Regions from separate parts of the Paracoccus sp. SM22M-07 genome, predicted to be linked through region 3. Evidence: riboswitches for the same ligand, from Rfam matches in the RefSeq annotation. Region 3 holds a riboswitch; each other region holds the start of a gene.
The links. Region 3 has a riboswitch for thiamine pyrophosphate ahead of thiC (phosphomethylpyrimidine synthase ThiC). Riboswitches for the same ligand answer to the same signal wherever they lie in the genome.

Region 1 (6,676 bases), on a different contig from region 3:
GATGCCGACGCAGGGGTCGTGACGGCCCTTGGTGATCACCTCGATCTCGTCGCCGCGCGAATTGATCGACCGGCGCGGCGTCGTGATCGAGCTGGTCGGCTTGATGGAAAACCGCACCACGATGTCCTGACCGGTGGAAATCCCGCCCAGGATCCCGCCCGCGTGGTTGGACAGGAACTCGGGGCCGTCTTCGCCCATGCGGATCTCGTCGGCGTTGTCGACGCCGGTCAGGCCGGCGGCGGCCATGCCCTCGCCAATCTCGACGCCCTTGACGGCGTTGATCGACATCATCGCGGCGGCCAGATCGGTGTCCAGCTTCGCATAGACCGGCGCGCCAAGCCCCGGCGGGCAATGCCTCACCAGCACCTCGATCGCGGCGCCGACGCTGTTCTGATCCTTGCGGATGCCGTCCAGGTAATCCGACCAGGCCTCGACCGCGCCCGCATCGGGCAAAAAGAACGGGTTGCCGTCGATCGCGTCGGCATCAAAGCGGTCGCGGTCCAGATGCAGCGCACCCATCTGCACCATGTATCCGATGATCTGCATGTCGGGGGCCAGCTTGGCCAGCACCGCATGGGCCACGGCCCCCGCCGCCACCCGCGCCGCCGTTTCGCGGGCCGATGACCGGCCGCCGCCGCGATAATCGCGCACCCCGTATTTCAGGTGATAGCTGATATCGGCATGGCCGGGGCGAAAGCTGGTGGCGATGTCGCCGTAATCCTTGGACCGCTGGTCGGTATTCTCGATCATCAGCTGGATCGCGGTGCCGGTCGTCACACCCTCAAAGACGCCCGACAGGATGCGGACCTGGTCGGCCTCGCGCCGTTGGGTGGTGTGCTTGCTGGTGCCGGGGCGGCGGCGGTCCATGAAGCGCTGGATGTAATCCTCGGACAGGGGGACGCCGGGGGGGACGCCGTCGACGGTCGCGCCCAGGGCGGGCCCGTGGCTTTCGCCCCAGGTGGTGAAACGGAATTCGCGGCCGAAGGTGTTATAGCTCATGGTCCGGCGTCCTCGGTCAGGGCTTTCAGGGAATAGACCAGATCCAGCGCCTCGCGCGGGGTCAGGCTGTCGGGATGCACCGCTTTCAGCGCGGCGTCCAGCGGGGATGATTTCGCAGGCGCAGGGGCGGGCGGGGCTGCGCGGAACAGCGGCAGGTCGTCGATCAGCGCGGCGGGGCGCGCGGCCCCCTGCCGTTCGCCCGATTCCAGCGCGTCCAGCACCTGCCTTGCGCGGTCCACGACCGAAGCTGGCAGGCCTGCCAGCCGCGCCACCTGCACGCCATAGCTGCGGTCGGCGGCGCCCTTCCTGACCTCGTGCAGGAAGATCACGTCGCCCTCCCATTCGCGCACGGCGACGGTGGCGTTTTCCACACCCTCCAGCCGCGCGGTCAGGGCGGTCATTTCGTGGTAATGCGTGGCAAACAGCGCGCGGCAGCGGTTGGCGGCATGCAGATGCTCCATCACCGCCCAGGCGATGGACAGCCCGTCCCAGGTGGCCGTGCCGCGCCCGATCTCGTCCAGGATGACCAGCGCATGGTCGTCGGCCTGGTTCAGGATGGCGGCGGTTTCGACCATTTCCACCATGAAGGTCGACCGGCCCCGCGCCAGATCGTCGGCGGCGCCGACGCGGCTGAACAGCTGGCTGACGATGCCGATATGGGCCTGCCGCGCCGGGACAAAGGCCCCCGCCTGCGCCAGCACCGCGATCAGGGCGTTCTGGCGCAGGAAGGTCGATTTGCCCGCCATGTTGGGGCCGGTCAGCAGCCAGATGGCCGGGGTCGCGCCTTGGGTCAGGTCGCAATCATTGGCGACAAAGCTTTCGGCCTTGCGCTTCAGGGCGCGTTCCACGACCGGATGCCGCCCGCCGGTGATGGAAAAGGCGCGGCTGTCATCGACGCGCGGGCGCACCCAGCCTTCGCCCGATGCGATATCGGCAAAGGCGCCCGCCAGGTCGATCTCGGCCAGCGCCCGCGCCGCCTGCCCGATGGGTCCGGCATGGTCCAGCACGGCGGCGCGCAGGCGGTCGAAGATGCCACGCTCGATCTCCAGCGCGCGGTCGCGGGCGTTCAGGATGCGGGTCTCCAGCTCGGACAGCTCGACCGTGGTGAAGCGGATCTGGTTGGCGGTCGTCTGGCGGTGGATGAAGGTCTGGTTCAGCGGCGCGGCCATCATGCGTTCCGCATGAGTGGTCGTCGTTTCGATGAAATAGCCCAGGACATTGTTATGCTTGATCTTCAGACTGCCGACACCGGCAAGTGCGGCATAGTCCGCCTGCATCCCGGCAATGACGCCGCGCCCTTCGTCGCGCAACCGGCGGGTCTGATCCAGATCCTCGTCATAGGTCTCGGCCACGAAACCGCCGTCGCGGACCAGCAGCGGCGGCTCGGCCACCAGTGCATCATCCAGCAGATCGATCAGGGCGTCGTGGCCCGTCAGGTCACTCACCGCGTCGCGCAGCACCTGGGCTGCGTCATCCGGCAGGCGGTCAGCGATGGCGGCCCCTTGGGTCAGCCCCGCCCGGATCGCCGCCAGATCGCGCGGCCCGCCGCGTTCCAGCGCCAGCCGCGACAGGGCGCGGTCCATGTCGGGCACGCGGGCCAGCGCGCTGCGCAGATCGGCCAGCAGGCGCGGATCATCGACCAGCATGGCCACGGCCTGCTGCCGGGCATGGATCAGCGACAGATCGCGGCTTGGGGCGCTGACGCGCCGTTCCAGCAGGCGCGCGCCGGGGGCCGTCACGGTGCGGTCGATGGCCGCCAGCAGCGATCCCTCGCGCCCGCCGGACAGGGCCTGGGTCAGTTCCAGGTTGCGACGGGTGGCGGCGTCGATCTGCATCGCGCCGCCCGCCTGTTCGCGGACAGGGTGGCGCAGCAGCGGCAGCTTGCCCTTCTGCGTCATGTCCAGGTAATCGACGATGGCGCCCATCGCACCCTGTTCGGCCCGGGTGAACGTGCCGAACCCGTCCAGCGTTTCGACACCGTAAAGCGCGCAAAGCCGCCTGGCCCCCGCGCCGCTGTCGAAGGCGCCGGGATGCAGGTCGGTCAGGGCGGCGCCTGCGTCCTGCACAAGTTCCTCGAATTCATACCCCGCGGCCAGGACCTCGCGCGGGGTCAGGCGGGCCAGTTCGGGGGCCAGCCGCGCGGGCGGGCATTCCATCACCTGAAACGCCCCGGTCGAAATATCGACCCAGGCCAGCGCCCCTTCGTCACGAACTTGGGCATAGGCTGCCAGGTAATTGTGGCGGCGCGCCTCCAGCAGCGATTCCTCGGTCAGGGTGCCGGGGGTCACAAGGCGGACGACATCGCGGGCGACGACCGATTTGCTGCCACGCTTCTTGGCCTCGGCGGGGTCCTCCATCTGTTCGGCAATGGCCACGCGGAACCCCTTGCGGATCAGCGTCAGCAAATAGCTTTCGGCGGCATGGACCGGCACGCCGCACATCGGGATCGGTTCGCCCGCATGGGTGCCGCGTTTCGTCAGCGCGATGTCCAGCGCGGCTGCGGCCTGCACCGCGTCATCGAAGAACATCTCATAGAAATCGCCCATGCGATAGAACAGCAGCGCACCGGGGTTCGCCTCGCGGATCGCAAGATACTGCGCCATCATCGGGGTGGGCTGGTCGGTCATGACGGTCCTTCACTGCCTTCTGGCCCCCGTATCTAGCCGCTTGCGCGCTGCGGTGAAACCATTACATTCAGGCCTACCTCGGGGTGCCCTGCATGGGCTGAGACGCAGTTGCGGACCCGTTGAACCTGATCCGGTTGATACCCGGCGGAGGGAAGGTGACGGCTGTCCTTTCTTTCGAAACCCGTTTGAAAGGAGGCCACCGTGAAACCCCTGTTTTTCGCCACCGCCCTGCTGGCGGCGACCCCCGCGCTGGCGCAGGATCGCGTCCTGACCGTCTATGCCAGCGATTACATCGCCAGCGAATGGGGCCCCGGCCCGACGATCAAGGCCGAATTCGAGGCCTTCTGCGATTGCACCCTGGATTTCGTCACCGGCGACATCCTGCCCCGCCTGCTGATGGAGGGGAAGGGCACCGAGGCCGACATCGTCTTTGGCCTGAACACCGATGTCACCGCCCGCGCCCGCGCATCCGGCCTGTTCGCGCCGCATGGGCAGGACACGTCCGACCTGTCGCTGCCGGTGGAATGGACCGATGACACCTTCCTGCCCTATAACTGGGGCGAAACCGCCTTCGTCTATGACGACACCCGTCTGGAAAACCCGCCCGCCAGCTTTCAGGAATTGCTGGACGCGCCCGACGACCTGAAGATCGTGATCCAGGACCCGCGTTCGTCCATTTCCGGTCTGGCGCTGCTCTTGTGGGTCAAGCAGGTCTATGGCGACGATGCGCCGGATGCCTGGGCCAAGCTGGCCCCCAAGGTGCTGACCGTCACGCGCGGCTGGTCGGAATCCTATGGCATGTTCACGGACGGAGAGGCCGACATGGTCCTCTCCTACACCACCTCGCCCGCCTATCACATCGCAGCCGAGGATGACCTGACCAAGAAGGCCGCCATCTTTCCCGAAGGCCATTACTTCATGGCCGAACTGGCAGCCCAGGTGGCCTCGACCGATCAGCCCGAACTGGCGCAGCAGTTCATGGATTGGATCCTGACCCCGGAATTCCAAAAGACCATCCCGCTGGCCAACTGGTCCCTGCCCGCCAAGCTGGCGCAGGACGACTGGCCGCCGGTCATGCGCGACCTGCCCCGCCCCGACAAGACGCTGTTCTATTCCGAGGACGAGGCCGAAGCCCTGCGCCAACCTGCGCTGGACGAATGGCTGCGCGCCTTCGCGGGGTGATCGCGGGACGCATCGTCGCCGCCGGACTGGGCGCCCTGATCCTTGGCACGCTGGCCGCCGTCGCATGGCAGGCGGGCGGGTTGTCGGGATTGGGCGAATGGGACTGGCGCGCGGTGCGCTTTACCATCTGGCAGGCGGCGCTGTCGGCGACGCTGTCCGCGGCGCTGGCCGTGCCCGTCGCGCGGGCGCTGGCGCGGCGGCGGTTCCGGGGGCGCGGCCTGCTGGTCACGCTGCTGGGCGCGCCCTTCATCCTGCCGGTGATCGTGGCGATCATGGGGCTGATCTCGGTCTTCGGGCGCAATGGCGCGCTGAACGAAGGCCTGCGCGCCCTGGGCCTGCCGGAAATCGGCATCTATGGCTGGCAGGGGGTGATCTTGGCGCATGTCTTCTTCAACCTGCCCCTTTCGGTCCGGCTGATCCTGCAGGGCTGGCAGGCGATCCCGTACGAACGCTTCCGCCTGGCCAGCAGCCTGGGCTTTGCCCCCGCCGACATCGCCCGCCACTTGGAACGCCCGATGCTGCGCGCGGCCCTGCCGGGCGTCTGGCTGGCGGTCTTTCTGGTCTGCCTGACATCCTTCACCGTCGCGCTGGCCCTGGGCGGCGGCCCGCGCGCCACCACGGTCGAACTGGCGATCTATCAGGCCTTCCGCTTTGATTTCGACCTGGGGCGGGCGGCCACGCTTGGGCTGGTGCAGATCGCGCTGTGCATCGCCGCCCTGATGGTCGCGCGCTGGATCGCCATTCCGGCGGCATTCGGGGCGGGCATGGATGAACGCCAGGGCCCGACCGGTCCGCGCGGCTGGCGCGTCGCGGCGGATGCGGCGGTCATCGCGCTGGCGGCGGGGTTCCTGCTGTGGCCGCTGGTGGCGGTGATGGCGGTGGGCGTGCCGCGTCTGCCGATGCTGGAGGCCGATATCTGGTGGGCGGCGGGGCGGTCCGTGGTGATGGCCGTGATCTCGGCGCTGCTGGCGATGATGCTATGCCTGACGTTGGCGCTGACCATCGCCCGTGGTGCCGGCCGCTGGACCGAGGCCGCGGGCATGCTGCCGCTGATCGCCTCGCCTCTGGTCCTGGGGACGGGGCTGTTCATCCTGCTGCGCGACGTGGCCAGCCCGCAGCAGATGGCCCTGCCAGTGACGGTGGCGATCAACGCGGCCATGGCCCTGCCCTTCGGGCTGCGGGCGCTGATCCCGGCGGCGCGCAGCCTGCAAGACGATTACGACCAGCTGGCGGCATCGCTGGACATGCGGGGGTGGGCGCGGTTGCGATACCTGACCCTGCCGCGGCTGGCACGTCCCCTTGGTTTTGCCGGAGGGCTTGCGGCGGCCCTTGCCATGGGCGACCTGGGGGTGATCACGCTGTTCGCCAGCGACCAGCCGACCTTGCCGCTGAAACTCTATCAGCTGATGAACAGCTATCGCATGGCGGATGCGGCGGGTGCGGCGGTGCTGTTGATGGCGCTCAGCTTCGGGCTGTTCTGGATTTTCGACAAGGGGGGGCGACTGGATGCTTGAACTGCGGGATATCGCGATCCGTCAGGATGACTTCAGCCTGAGCGCCGATCTGTCGCTGGAACAGGGCGGGCGCTTTGCGGTGATCGGCGCGTCGGGGTCGGGCAAGTCCACGCTGCTGTCGTTGATCGGCGGGTTTTTGGCGCCCGACAGCGGGCGGATCTTGTGGCAGGGGCAGGACATCACGCAGGTGCAGCCGGGGGTCAGGCCGATCTCGACCCTGTTTCAACACCACAACTTGTTCCCGCATCTTACTGTAAAACAAAATATAGGAATGGGCCTGCGCCCGGATCTGCGCCTGGACCGCGATCAGACCGCCCGTGTCGCGCAGGTAATGGAGCAGGTGGGATTGTCCGG
Region 2 (6,676 bases), on a different contig from region 3:
AAGGGGCAGGGCGCGGTCCAGCCAGGCCGCATCGTCGAAGATGGGATAGAATTTCGGCAGCATCACAACCACGCCTTTCCGATCAGCGGGGTCGAGGGTACCCCCATGTCGCGCACCCCCATCGGGTCGGCGCCCGCCGCCATGGCCCCTGCCTGCACGGCCAGCCCAAAGGCCCGTGCCATGGCAACGGGATCGCCCGCCTGCGCCACGGCGCTGTTCAGCAGCACGGCGTCGAACCCCATTTCCAGCGCATCGGCGGCATGGCTGGGCAGGCCCAGACCGGCGTCGATGACCATGGGGATATCGGGAAAGGCCCCGCGCAGGCTGCGCAGCCCGTGGCGGTTGTTCAGCCCCATGCCCGACCCGATGGGCGCACCCCAGGGCATCAGCACGCGACAGCCCGCATCGACCAGGCGGCGGGCCAGCACTTGATCCTCGGTCGTGTAGGGGAAGACGTCGAAGCCTTCGGCACAGAGCGTCTGGGCAGCCTCCAGCAGGCCGAAGGGGTCGGGCTGCAGCGTGTCGGCATGGCCGATCACCTCCAGCTTGATCCAGGTCGTTCCAAAGATCTCGCGCGCCATGCGGGCGGTGGTGATCGCCTCGCGGGCGTTGTGACAGCCGGCGGTGTTGGGCAGGATGCGGACCCCAAGGTCGCGGACCATCTGCCCGAAGGCCTGCCCCTGGCCGCTTTCGCGCCGCAGCGACACCGTCGCCACGCTGGCCCCCGATGCCGCAAAGGCCTGTTGCATCACCTGGGGCGAGGGGTATTGCGCCGTCCCCAGCATCAGCGGGCTGTCCAGCGTCACGCCATAGAAATCACGCATCGCTCATCCTCCCTGCATTGGGGCCAGAACCTCCAGCCGATCGCCGTCCTGCAGGGGCTGCGCGGCGCGGGCGGCGGCGGGCAGGAAATCGCCGTTCAGGGCGGTGGCGACGCGGGCATCGGCCCAGCCCAGTTCGGCCAGCGCATCGGCGACGGTGGCGGCGGCGATGTCGTGGGGGGTGCCGTTCAGCTCAATCTTCATGGATCAGCTCTCCTCGGGTGCCATGGGTCAGGTAATCGGCGGCCTGTCGCGCCAGGGCGGGCGCCATCAGATAGCCGTGGCGGAACAGGCCGTTCAGGTGCAGCACGCGCCTGCGCACCGTCACCCGCGGGATGTTGTCGGGAAAGGCGGGCCGCAGGTCGGTGCCGGTTTCCAGCACCGTGCTTTCGGCAAAGCGCGCGTCCAGCGCATAGGCCGCCGACAGCAGTTCCAGCAGGGCGCGGGCGGTGATGGGGCGGCGTGCCTCGGTCTCGATCTGGGTCGCGCCCAGCATGACGATGCCGTCGCCGCGCGGCACGACGTAAAGCGGGTGGCGCGGATGCAGCAGCCGGACGGGGCGCGACAGGGTGATGTCGGGGGCGTGAAGAACGACCATCTCGCCCCGGACGCCGCGCAGGTCGGGCAGGGTGGCGGCCATGCCGCGCGCGTCGATCACCGGGCCCGTGACATCCTGCGGCTGCGCATCTCCGGTTTCGATGGCGATGCCCCGGTCGTGCAGGGCCGTCACCAGATCGGCAAGCGCCTGCCGGGGGTCCAGATGCGCCTCGGACGGGACATGCAGGGCGTGACGGTGGTCGGCCAGGTCGGGCTCCAGCGCCGCCAGCGCAGCTCCGTCCAGCATCCGGTGCCCCGGCGCGCGGCGGGCAAAGCGCGACAGCTCGGCCCGGTCGCGGTCCAGCGCCAGGACCAGCGTGCCGCGGCGCGTGACCGTGGTGACCTGCGCCCAGTCATCGGCGGCCTGCCCACCCAGGCGGGCGATCAGCGGATCGGCGGTGACGCCTTCGCAGATGGGGGCCAGCATGCCGCCCGCCCACCAGGAACAGCCATGCGGGCCCGGCGCGCCGTTCCGGTCGATGATGCGGGGGTGCCAGCCCCGTTGCGCCAGGTGCCACGCCGCGAACAGCCCGGCCACGCCCGCGCCGATGATGGTGATGTCACGCATGGGGCCAGACCGCGTGAAAGTGATGCACCGGCCCATGGCCCTGTCCGACCGTCAGGCTGTCCGCCGCCGCGATGGCCCCCTGCAGATAGCGGTGCGCCGCGGTAACGGCCTCCTGCAAAGGCCGCCCCTTGGCCAGTTCCGCCGCGACGGCCGCCGACAGGGTGCAGCCGGTGCCATGCGTGTTGCGGGTGGCATGGCGGGGGGCCGACAACCAGCGCGGGCCATCGGGCGTCATCAGCAAGTCGTGGCATTGCGGCCCATGCCCATGCCCGCCCTTCAACAGCACGGCCCGCGCGCCCATTTGCATCAGCGCCAGCGCCTGATCGCGCATCTGGTCGCGGGACCGGGCCGGGGGCGCGCCCGTCAGCCGGGCAGCCTCGGGCAGGTTCGGGGTCAGCAGGGTGGCCCGGGGCAGCAGCAGGGCACGCAACCCGTCGATGGCGTCATCGGCCAGCAGCGTGTCGCCCGATTTCGCCACCATCACAGGGTCCAGAACGACGGGCAGGCCGCGTCCCGCCAGCCCCTCGGCCACGGCGCGGATGGCAGGGCCGTCGCCCAGCATCCCCAGCTTGACCGCGCGAATGTCCAGATCGTCGAAGACGGTCGCGATCTGCGCCGCGATCATGGCGGGGCCTGCGGGCTGGACGCGGGCCACGGTGCGGGTGTTCTGGGCGGTCAGGGCGGTGATGACGCTGGCCCCATAGACGCCAAGCGCGGAAAATGTCTTGAGGTCGGCCTGGATGCCGGCGCCTCCGCCGGAATCGGAACCGGCGATGGTCAGGGCGATGGCGGTCACGTTGCGCTCCTTGTGCGGTCGGGGACAGGACGGCGCAAGGGGGAACAAAGGGCGGGACTGGCCCCGCGATCATCTGCACCGTTCCCTCCGCCGGTATGACCCGGATCAGGTTCGATGGGTTGGCTGACGCCTCTCAGCCCCTGTGACGGGACACCCCAACGGTTTGCAGGAAAAGGCTAGCGCGATGCGGAAAGGCCCGCAAGGGGGGTCATGTCAGCCCCGCCATCTGCAGCGCGATCCCGGCCAGGGCCGCCCCGCCCAGCAGGGTTGCCATGCCCGGCCGCAGCCACAGGGCGGCAACCAGCGTCGCCGCGCACAGCAGCGCCGCCACCGGGTCCAGCGATGTCATGACCGGCAGCCGCAGATGGATCGGCCCCACGTCCCATGCGACGGTCTGCTGCCAGATCAGGTGGATGGCGAACCAGACGGCCAGGTTCAGGATGACGCCCACCACGGCGGCGGTGACGGCGCGCAGGGCGGCCGACAGGCGGGCGCTGCGGCGCAACCCCTCCATGAAGGGGGCGCCGATGAAGATGAAGGCGAAGCAGGGCGCGAAGGTGACCCAGGTCGCCAGCAGCCCGCCCAGCATGGCGGCCAGCAGCGGATGGGCATGGTCCGCGCCATAGGCCGCCATGAAGCCCACGAATTGCAGCACCATGATCAGCGGTCCGGGCGTGGTTTCGGCCATGCCCAGACCGTCCAGCATCTGCGTGGGCTGCAGCCAGCCGTAATGGCCCACGGCCTCCTGCCCGACCCAGGCCAGAACGGCATAGGCGCCCCCGAAGGACAGCACGGCCAGCCGCGAAAAGAAGGTGGCGATATCGGCAAAGACGCTGCCCGGCGCCAGCAGGACCAGCGCCAGGACCGGGACCAGCCACAGCACCAGCGCCCAGATGGCCGCGCGGCGGGCGGCGCGCGCGTCCTGAACGGGCAGGGCAGTGCCGGTGCCGTCCGGGGTCGGGGCTCCCCCCATCAGCGCGCCCGCCAGGGCGGCCAGCGCGATCACCAGCGGAAAAGGTGCGTCCAGCGCGAAGAGCGCCACGAAGGCCGCCCCCGCAATGATGCGCAGCGCCGGCCCCTTCAGCGCCCGCCCCGCAAGCCGGATCACCGCCTGCACCACGATCGCCAGGACCGCTGCCTTCAGCCCGAAGAAGATCCCCGCCACGATGCCCACGTCGCCAAGCGTGACATAGACCACGCTGAGCGCCATGATCGCCACCACGCCCGGCAGGATGAACAGCACCCCCGCGATCAGCGCGCCGCGCACGCCATGCATCAGCCAGCCGATATAGGTGGCCAGCTGCTGCGCCTCGGGGCCGGGCAGCAGCATGCAGAAATTCAGCGCGTGCAGGAAACGGTCCTCGTCGATCCAGCGGCGTTCCTCGACCAGGATGCGGTGCATGACGGCGATCTGGCCGGCGGGCCCGCCAAAGCTGAGCGCGGCGATCCGCGCCCATGTCCTGATGGCATCCTTGATCGGGGGATGGGCTGTGCGGGTCATCTGGAAACCTGTGATCGGGGTCGCGCGCATCAGGGCCGCGCAGCGGGCCCAAGTCAAGGAAAAGGCGGCCAAGAAATCAGTTCAGATCTTCGGTGGACTTTACGGCGCGCGTGGACTAGGAACCCATCTTTGGCTCCGCATGTCCGGGGCGGCGGGTGCAGGGTGGGCCGGTCGCAGCGACGGGGTGCCGCTCATCGGGTGAACGACACCCCCCATTTGGCGAATCAAATGACCGAATTGAACTTCCCCGCACCGCTTCAGGCGGCGCTGGCTTCCAAGGGCTATGAAAGCCTGACCTCCGTGCAATCCGCCGTTCTGGCAGACGAAGCCCAAGGGCGCGACCTGCTGGTTTCGGCACAGACCGGATCGGGCAAGACCGTGGCCTTCGGCCTGGCCATCGGCGCGGACCTGCTGCTGGACGGAGAGCGGCTGGACGGTGATCGTCCGCTGGCCCTGGCCATCGCGCCGACCCGCGAACTGGCCTTGCAGGTGGCGCGCGAACTGGAATGGCTCTATGCCGGGACGGGCGCGCGGATCGCGACCTGCGTCGGCGGCATGGATTACCGCACCGAACGCCGCAACCTGCAGCAGGGCGCCCAGATCGTCGTCGGCACGCCGGGCCGTCTGCGCGACCATATCGACCGGGGCAGCCTGGACCTGGCATCGCTGCGCGCCGCCGTCCTAGACGAGGCCGACGAGATGCTGGACCTGGGTTTCCGCGACGACCTGGAATACATCTTGGCCGCCGCGCCCGCCGAACGCCGCACGCTGATGTTCTCGGCCACGGTGCCGCCCGCCATCGAAAAGCTGGCCCGCGATTTCCAGCGTGACGCCCTGCGCATCGCCGCCATGGGCGAGGCCCGCCAGCACGGCGACATCGCCTATCGCGCCTACAGCGTCACGCCGCGCGACCGCGAACCGGCCATCTTCAACCTGCTGCGGATGCACGAGGCGCAGACCTCGATCGTGTTCTGCAAGACGCGCGCCAACGTGAACCACCTGCTGGCGCGCATGTCGAACCGCGGTTTCAAATGCGTCGCCCTGTCGGGCGAACTGAGCCAGCAGGAACGCACCCATGCCCTGCAGGCGCTGCGCGACGGACGCGCCCGCGTCTGCATCGCGACCGACGTGGCCGCACGCGGCATCGACCTGCCGGGGCTGGAACTGGTGATCCATGCCGATCTGCCGACCAACCCCGAAACCCTGCTGCACCGGTCGGGCCGGACGGGCCGCGCCGGGTCCAAGGGTGTTTCGGCGCTGATCGTGCCGTCGTCGGATTACAAGCGCGCGCAGCGCCTGATGCAGAATGCCAAGGTCGTGGCCGAATGGGCCAAGGCACCTTCGGCAGACGAGGTTCGCGAACGCGACGATAAGCGCATGCTGGAACACGAAGCGCTGCGCGACGCGCCGGGCGAAGACGCGCCCCTGGCCGCCCAGCTGCTGGAGAAGTTCGGCGCCGAACAGGTGGCCGTCGCCTTCCTGCGCATGTGGCGCGAAGGCCGTCCCGCCGCCGAGGAGCTGATGGAGACGCAGGCCCCGCCCGCGCCCATGGCACCGCGTGCGCCGCGCGAATTCGGGCCTTCGGTCTGGTTCACCCTGTCGGTCGGTCATTCGGGCCGCGCCGAGGCGCGCTGGCTGCTGCCCAAGATCTGCGATGCGGGCGGGATCACCCGTGACGGCATCGGCGCGATCCGCGTCAAGCAGGACCTGAGCTATGTCCAGATCGCCCAGGAGGTTGCCGACCGCTTTGGCGATTTCATGGAGATCACCCCCGAGGTGACCATGCGTCGCATGGAAGGCGCGCCCGACCTGGACGCCCCGATCGAACGGGCGCCCCGCGCGCCCCGTTACGATGGCCCGCGCGAAGATCGCCCGGCCCGCGCCAAGCCTGCGCCGCGCCGCAAGGATGACGGGTCCCACCAGGATCGCGTCAAGGCGGCCAAGGGCGGCTGGATTCCCGACGACGCCGGATTGGCCGATCCGCGCACCGAAGGCCCCAAGCCCGCGGTGAAGGCGTGGAAGAAGAAATCCTCGGCCGATGGCGCGGGACCGCGCAAGCCCGGTGGTCCGGCCAAGCCCGCATGGGCCGCCAAGGGCAAGCCGCGCTTTGAAAAGCCGGCCGGCAAGCCGCACCGCAAGGGTGGCAAGCGCCCCGACTGATCAATTGTTCCCTGCCTGATTCCCCGGCGCCTTGCCCCTTCGAGGGGCAGCGCCGGCCCGGGCGGGATCACCGCAAGAATTCGACGCGCCCCAGGCCTGATTGGCCTGTCGGGCGCGTTTTCATCTCGGCATGTAGGCATACAATTCAGTTGCAAGAACGGCGGATGCCCGCTTAACCTGCATCAGCGCTGAACAAGAAGCCGACAACAGGGAGAGCGCCTTTTGCTGGACGA
Region 3 (6,676 bases):
GCCGATCAGCGCCTGCATGCGGGCACCAAGCTGGGCGAACAGGCGCTGTCGGACCTGTTCGGCTGCAATCGCGCCCATGTCCGGCGCGCGCTTGGGACGTTGACCGCCTATCATGTGGTCGATCACCTGCCGAACCGCGGCGCCTATGTCGCCACGCCGACGCCCCAGGATGCCCGTGACGTCTTTCAGGCGCGTCGCGCCATCGAGACGGTGATCTGCCGCAATGCCGTGCGACAGGCCACATCCGAAGACATCGCCGCCCTGCGCGTCCATCTGGCGCAGGAGGCCCTGGCACGCGGCAGCGGCGACCGGTCGGCCGCCGTGCGCCTGTCACGGGGGTTCCATCTGCTGCTGGGGCGGGTCGGGCGCAATCCCGTCCTGCTGCGCTATCTGGAGGAACTGACCATGCGCAGTTCGCTGATCATCGGGCTTTACGCGACCGGCCACGGCACGCTTTGCGCCGATGACGAACACACCCGCATCACCGACGCTATCGAGGCGCGGGACATGGATGCGGCCCAGGACCTGCTGGACCAGCACCTGCGCCATATCGAAGCGGGCATCCGCTTTGGCGATGACGCCCCCGTCACGGGCGCCCTGTCGATGGCCTTGCGCCGCGACGCCCGCTGAACGCGGGCGCCGCTGCGTGATCCGGCCCGATCAGCCGTCGGCAGGGACGTAAAGCTGCCCCTTTTCGCGGAACAGATCGGCCATCCGCTCCATCCCCTGCTGCTTTTCAGCCGTCGCGCGAATATCGTGCGAGATCTTCATAGAGCAGAATTTCGGACCGCACATCGAACAGAAATGCGCGACCTTGTGGGCATCGGCGGGCATGGTTTCGTCGTGCATCTCGCGCGCGGTGTCGGGGTCCAGACCCAGGTTGAACTGGTCCTGCCAGCGGAAATCGAAGCGCGCCCGCGACAGGGCGTCATCGCGCATCTGCGCACCCGGATGCCCCTTGGCCAGGTCGGCCGCATGGGCGGCCAGCTTGTAGGTGATGACGCCGGTTTTCACGTCGTCCCGGTCGGGCAGGCCCAGATGTTCCTTTGGCGTGACATAGCACAGCATCGCCGTTCCGAACCAACCGATCATCGCCGCTCCGATGGCGCTGGTGATGTGGTCGTAACCCGGCGCGATATCGGTGGTCAGCGGCCCCAGGGTATAGAAGGGCGCCTCGTGGCAATGCTCCAGCTGCTTGTCCATGTTGGCCTTCAGCTTGTGCATCGGCACATGGCCCGGCCCTTCGATGAAGACCTGGCAGTCGCGCGCCCAGGCACGCCTGGTCAGTTCCCCCAGGGTCTCCAGTTCCGCGAATTGCGCCTGATCATTGGCATCGGCGATGGACCCGGGCCGCAAGCCGTCGCCCAGGCTGAAGGTCACGTCATAGGCGCGCATGATCTCGCAGATCTCGTCGAAGCGGTCGTATAGGAAACTCTCTCGGTGGTGGTGCAGGCACCATTTCGCCATGATCGACCCACCGCGGCTGACGATGCCCGTCACCCGCCTGGCCGTCATCGGGATCATGTGCAACCGCACGCCCGCGTGGATGGTGAAGTAATCGACGCCCTGCTCGGCCTGTTCGATCAGCGTGTCGCGATAGATCTCCCATGTCAGGTCCTCGGCGATGCCGCCGACCTTTTCCAGCGCCTGATACAGTGGCACCGTTCCGATGGGCACGGGCGCATTGCGGATGATCCAGTCGCGGATATTGTGGATGTTGCGACCCGTCGACAGGTCCATGACGGTGTCGGCCCCCCAGCGGATTGCCCAGACCATCTTGTCGACCTCCTCCTCCATCGAGGAGGTCACGGCGGAATTGCCGATATTGGCGTTGATCTTGACCAGGAAATTGCGGCCGATGATCATCGGTTCCAGTTCGGGGTGGTTGATGTTGGCGGGGATCACCGCCCGGCCCCGCGCAATTTCCGACCGCACGAATTCCGGCGTCACCAGATCGGGGATCGCGGCCCCGAAATCCTCTCCGTCGCGGGTATAGGCGGCAATGCGGCCTTCATTTTCCCGGATCGCGACATATTCCATTTCGGGCGTGATGATCCCGGCGCGGGCATAGGCCAACTGGGTCACGGCCCCTTTCGTGGCGCGCAGCGGATCGCGCTGATGCGGAAAGGCGGGGGTCAGGCGCTTGCCATCGACAAAGCCGTTATCGGCGGCGGTCAGCGGACGCCCGGCATAGGGTTCGGCATCGCCCCTGCCCGTCAGCCACGCCCCGCGCACCGCGGGCAACCCGCCCCGGATGTCGATCCGTGCGGCAGGGTCGGTATAGGGGCCGGAACTGTCATAGACCGTCAAAGGGTCTTCGCCCGTCAGGGCGATCCGGCGCATCGGCACGCGAATGTCGTGCAGCGCACCTGGCACATACAGCTTGCTGGATGCAGGCATGGGGCCGGTGGTGATCTGGGGGTTCGGTTTCATCAGTGTCTCCCGTGCGAAATGGGCGACCCGGATGAGACAAGCGATGAAGGGGCCACGCGGCCCGGTGACGGACCTTGCGGTCCAAAGGACCGCCCCGTCGATGGGGAAGCTGCCTTTGGTCTTCCTACGCCAGTGTCAACTGGGTCAGGTTCAAAGGGTCGCTTCACCGGGGTCGCCCCCACTCAGCCTCTCAGTCCCCTGTGGCGGGACTCCCCTGACGTGCGGGCAGGTTCGCGATTTCGGGGGACGGTGTCAACAGCCGTGATGCGGGCGCCCCGGATGTCGGGGCGCCCGCGGGGTTTCAGGCCTTCAGCGCGGCCAGGACGTCGTCGGGGCGCATCGGCAGGTGGCGCAGACGCACGCCGACCGCCGCCTGGATGGCATTGGCGATGGCCGGGGCCACGACCGTGGTGCCGGGTTCGCCCAAGCCCACCGGAACCTCGGTGCTGTCGATGAATTCGATCTCCATCGGCGGCGTGTCGATCATCCGCAGGGGGGTATAGCCGCCCAGGTTCAGGTCGCGGACATTGCCGTTCTCGAACTCGGTGCCTTCGTAAAGCGCCATGGACAGACCCCAAAGTGCTGCGCCTTCGCATTGCGCGCGGGCACTGTCGGGATCGACGACGGTGCCGCAATCGAAGGCCAGCCACATCTTCTGAACCTCGACCGTGCCGGTTTCGCGGTCCACATGAACCTGGACGGCCCCTGCGGTCCAGGTGGGCATCTGGCGGCTTTGACCAAAGGTGGTGGCGATGCCGATGGCCGTATCGGCGGGCAAATCAGCCGTGCCATAGCCCGACATCTGCGCCACGCGTTCCAGAACCGCCGCCTGACGCGACGCGCCGCCGATCGAATCCGGTGCGGTGCCGGCGTTATAGCCTTCGGCGATCAGGTGCTTCAGCCGGAATTCCAGCGGATCGACCCCGATCTTGGCCGCGGCTTCGTCCATGAAGCTTTCGACCGCGAAATTGGTCCAGCCCGGACCGACGGACCGCAACCAGCCGGGGCGGAAGGTCTGGTTGGCCAGCTCGTTCTCGATCGCGCGGACCTTGTGCGCGCCGACCGAATACCAGTGATCGGCCCCGTCGATGGCAAAGACGTCGAAGGGCTGACCGTTCACGCCCTTGGGCATGAAGGACGGCGCCATGACGCCCGTGGGCCAGCCGGCGGCGGCATCATGATCCATCCCGATCACCTGGTTCTCGGCATCGAAGGCCATGCGCAGGCGCTGCACACTGGGCGACCGGACGCTGTCGAACTGGACGTCATGTTCGCGCATGAAGACCAGCTTGACCGGCTTGCCGTCCAGCTGTTTCGACGCCAGCGCGGCGGGCACGATGTAATCGCCGTTCAGGCGACGCCCGAAACCACCGCCCAGCATATAGCTGCGCATGACGATCTTGTCGGGCTCGACCTCCAGCGCTGCCGACAGGGTCGGCAGGATCAGCGATTGCCACTGGTTGCCCGCATGGGTTTCCCAGACACCGTCCGCATTGCGGAAGACGGTGGCGTTCAGCGGCTCCATCTGGAAATGCAGCACGGTCGCGGTGGTGTATTCCGCCTCCAGCGTGTCGGCCGCATCCTGGAAGGCCTGGGTGGTGTCGGGCGTTTCCGTGGGCAGGATCGCGCCGCTGGCCGCATCCGCGATCAGTTCGCGCGACCGCGCCTGGATGTTGGCCTCGGAAACGCCTGCGGTTTCGCCGGCGTTCCATTCGACGGTGATCAGGTCGGCTGCCGATTTCGCCGCAAACAGCGTCTCTCCCAGGACCACGACCCAGCCCGGCACCGTGCCGGAAGGATCGTCCAGCGTCAGCGTCTGCAGATAGCCCTTGATGTCCTTGGCGGCACTGTCATCGACCGATGCGACCGAGGACCCCAGCCGCGTCGGCGGCAGCATCGGGATGCCATAGACCATGCCGTCGATCTTGGCATCCAGTCCATAGATGGTCTTGCCGTTGGTCTTGTTGCCGATATCCAGCGCGGTGACGTCCTTGCCGACCAGGCGCAGGTCGGAATGCGCCTTCAGCGGCAGGGCGGCCAGCTCTTCCTCGGTAAAGCTGCGGTCGATGCCCGCCTTGACCAGTTCGGCATAGGTGATCGACTTGCCATCTCCGGTGACGGTGCCGTCGCGTGCGGTGCAGGTGGCGGGATCGACGCCCCATTGCGCAGCGGCGGCCTCGATCAGCGCGGTGCGGCCTGCGGCGCCCGCCTGGCGATAGACGGGCCAGCTTTGCCAGACCGACCAGCTGCCGCCGGTGACCATGGTGCCCCATTTCTCGGCCGTGTCGACATGGGTGATGCGCACATCGTCCCATGACACGTCCAGTTCGTCGGCCAGGATGCGGGCGATGGCGGTGCCGACATGCTGGCCCATCTCGGCGCGGATGATGTTGACGTTGACGCGGCCCTCGGTGTCGATCCAGTACCACATGGTCGGTTCGAACCGCTCGCCCATGGTCTCGATCGGCATGCCGTCCGCGGCCTGCGGGTCCATCGCGGCCATGGCATCGCGTGGAAAGCCGAAGGCCACCCCCGCCGCCGTCATCGAGATCAGGAATCCGCGACGGCTGAGCGCCGTTGCCGGGCTGCCCACACCAAGGCGGGATAGGATCTTGTTCTTAGCCATTCCGGGTCTGCCCCCTGTTTGCCAACGCGGCGTCGCGGACCGCCTGGCGGATGCGCGGATAGGTCATGCAGCGGCACAGATTGCCGGTCATGACCGCGTCGATGTCTTCGTCGCTCGGGTCCGGGATGTCGGTCAGCAGGGCGGCTGCCTGCATGATCTGGCCGGACTGGCAATAGCCGCATTGCGGGACGCGCAGGTTGCGCCATGCCTCCTGGACGGGGTGGTTGTCATTGGCATCCAGCCCCTCGATCGTGGTGACATCGGCACCTTCGACATCGCCCAACAGGGTGATGCAGGACCGCGTGGCCTGTCCGCCGACATGGACGGTGCAGGCCCCGCACATGCCGATGCCGCAACCGAACTTGGTGCCGGTCAGGCCGATCTCGTCGCGGATGGCCCACAGAAGGGGCGTGTCGGGATCGGCGTCGACGCTGACCTCGCGCCCGTTGATCTTGAGATTTACCATCAGGTGTTTCCTTCGTGAATTCAGTGGGATCCGGGGCCGCGGGCGCGCAGCTGGGTGACCTCGTCGCGCAGGTTTTCCCACGCGGGCTTCTGGGCGCGATCGGCGCGCAGATAGGCGGCGATCTGGGCCACCTGATCGTCGCTCAGCGCTTGGCGAAAGCCGGGCATGACCACGCCCTTGGTGCCCTGATGGCTGGTGACGCCATAGAGGATCACCTGGATCAGGTTGCTGGGATCATCCTGGTTGACCGAGGAGTTGATCCCCAGGTCGGGGCGACTTGCCCGGATCGCTTTGGCGTTGTAATGGCAGGCCGCGCAGGCGGTGGTGTAAAGCCGCTCGCCCTCGGCCTGGCGATAGCGGCGGTCGGGCGCGTTGCGCTCAAGGCTGGCCCGGACGATATCGCTGTCGGCCGGGTCCAGGCCGTCGCCACCGACCTTGTCGGCCAGATAGACGCTGATGGCGGTCAGGTCGCTGTCGGGCAGTTCGCGCACGCCTTCATGCACGACGGGCCCCATCGGACCGGCCGCGATGCCATGATATGTCGAGGACCCTTCGATCAGGTATTCGCGGAACTCGGCCGCGTTCCACGGCACGGCCGAAGCATTGGCCGCGGTCAGCGCCGGGGCCTGCCAGCGGTCGATCTCGGCGCCCGCATATTGCTCGCCGGACTTTTCGGCGCCCAGGATGTTGCGCGGGGTGTGGCAGGCGCCGCAATGGGTCACGCCCTCGGCCAGATAGGCGCCGCGGTTCCATTCGGGCGACTTGTCGGCAACGGTTTCATACTGGCCGAAATCGACGAACAGCATCTTCCAACCTGCCTGAAGGAAGCGCAGGTTCAACGGGAAGGGCAGCTCGTTTTCCTTCTGGACGCTGCGGACCGGCGCCACCTCGGACATGATGAAGGCATAGATCGCGTCCACGTCCTCGTCGCTCATCTTGGTGAAATGGTCATAAGGGAAGGCCGGGAACAGGTGGCGCCCGTCGCGCCCCACGCCCTCATGCATGGCCCGGCGGAAGGCGTCCTGCGAATAGGCGCCGATGCCGGTTTCGACGTCCGGGGTCAGGTTTGTGGCATAGATGGTGCCAAAGCCCGTCTCCATCGCGTAATTGCCGGCATAGGGCTCTCCGTCCTTGGCGGTATGGCAGGTGGC

Region 1: another riboswitch for thiamine pyrophosphate. It lies ahead of thiB (thiamine ABC transporter substrate binding subunit); the one in region 3 lies ahead of thiC (phosphomethylpyrimidine synthase ThiC).
Region 2: another riboswitch for thiamine pyrophosphate. It lies ahead of thiD (bifunctional hydroxymethylpyrimidine kinase/phosphomethylpyrimidine kinase); the one in region 3 lies ahead of thiC (phosphomethylpyrimidine synthase ThiC).

The regions. Positions count from the first base shown of each region.
Region 1 is NZ_JPKW01000008.1:28,907-35,582, reverse strand. Features, by position in the region: gene aroC (chorismate synthase) at 1-999, opposite strand, end outside; gene mutS (DNA mismatch repair protein MutS) at 996-3,626, opposite strand; TPP riboswitch at 3,696-3,796, shown strand; gene thiB (thiamine ABC transporter substrate binding subunit) at 3,828-4,808, shown strand; gene IE00_RS12360 (ABC transporter permease subunit) at 4,784-6,322, shown strand; gene IE00_RS12355 (ATP-binding cassette domain-containing protein) at 6,315-6,676, shown strand, end outside.
Region 2 is NZ_JPKW01000007.1:45,252-51,927, reverse strand. Features, by position in the region: gene IE00_RS11730 (thiamine phosphate synthase) at 1-66, opposite strand, end outside; gene IE00_RS11725 (thiazole synthase) at 63-824, opposite strand; gene thiS (sulfur carrier protein ThiS) at 828-1,025, opposite strand; gene IE00_RS11715 (FAD-dependent oxidoreductase) at 1,015-1,986, opposite strand; gene thiD (bifunctional hydroxymethylpyrimidine kinase/phosphomethylpyrimidine kinase) at 1,979-2,782, opposite strand; TPP riboswitch at 2,848-2,950, opposite strand; gene chrA (chromate efflux transporter) at 2,991-4,283, opposite strand; gene IE00_RS11700 (DEAD/DEAH box helicase) at 4,512-6,443, shown strand; gene IE00_RS11695 (ABC transporter ATP-binding protein) at 6,666-6,676, shown strand, end outside.
Region 3 is NZ_JPKW01000005.1:179,476-186,151, forward strand. Features, by position in the region: gene IE00_RS10385 (GntR family transcriptional regulator) at 1-630, shown strand, start outside; gene thiC (phosphomethylpyrimidine synthase ThiC) at 661-2,433, opposite strand; TPP riboswitch at 2,538-2,659, opposite strand; gene IE00_RS10395 (xanthine dehydrogenase family protein molybdopterin-binding subunit) at 2,735-5,059, opposite strand; gene IE00_RS10400 ((2Fe-2S)-binding protein) at 5,052-5,525, opposite strand; gene IE00_RS10405 (cytochrome c) at 5,546-6,676, opposite strand, start outside.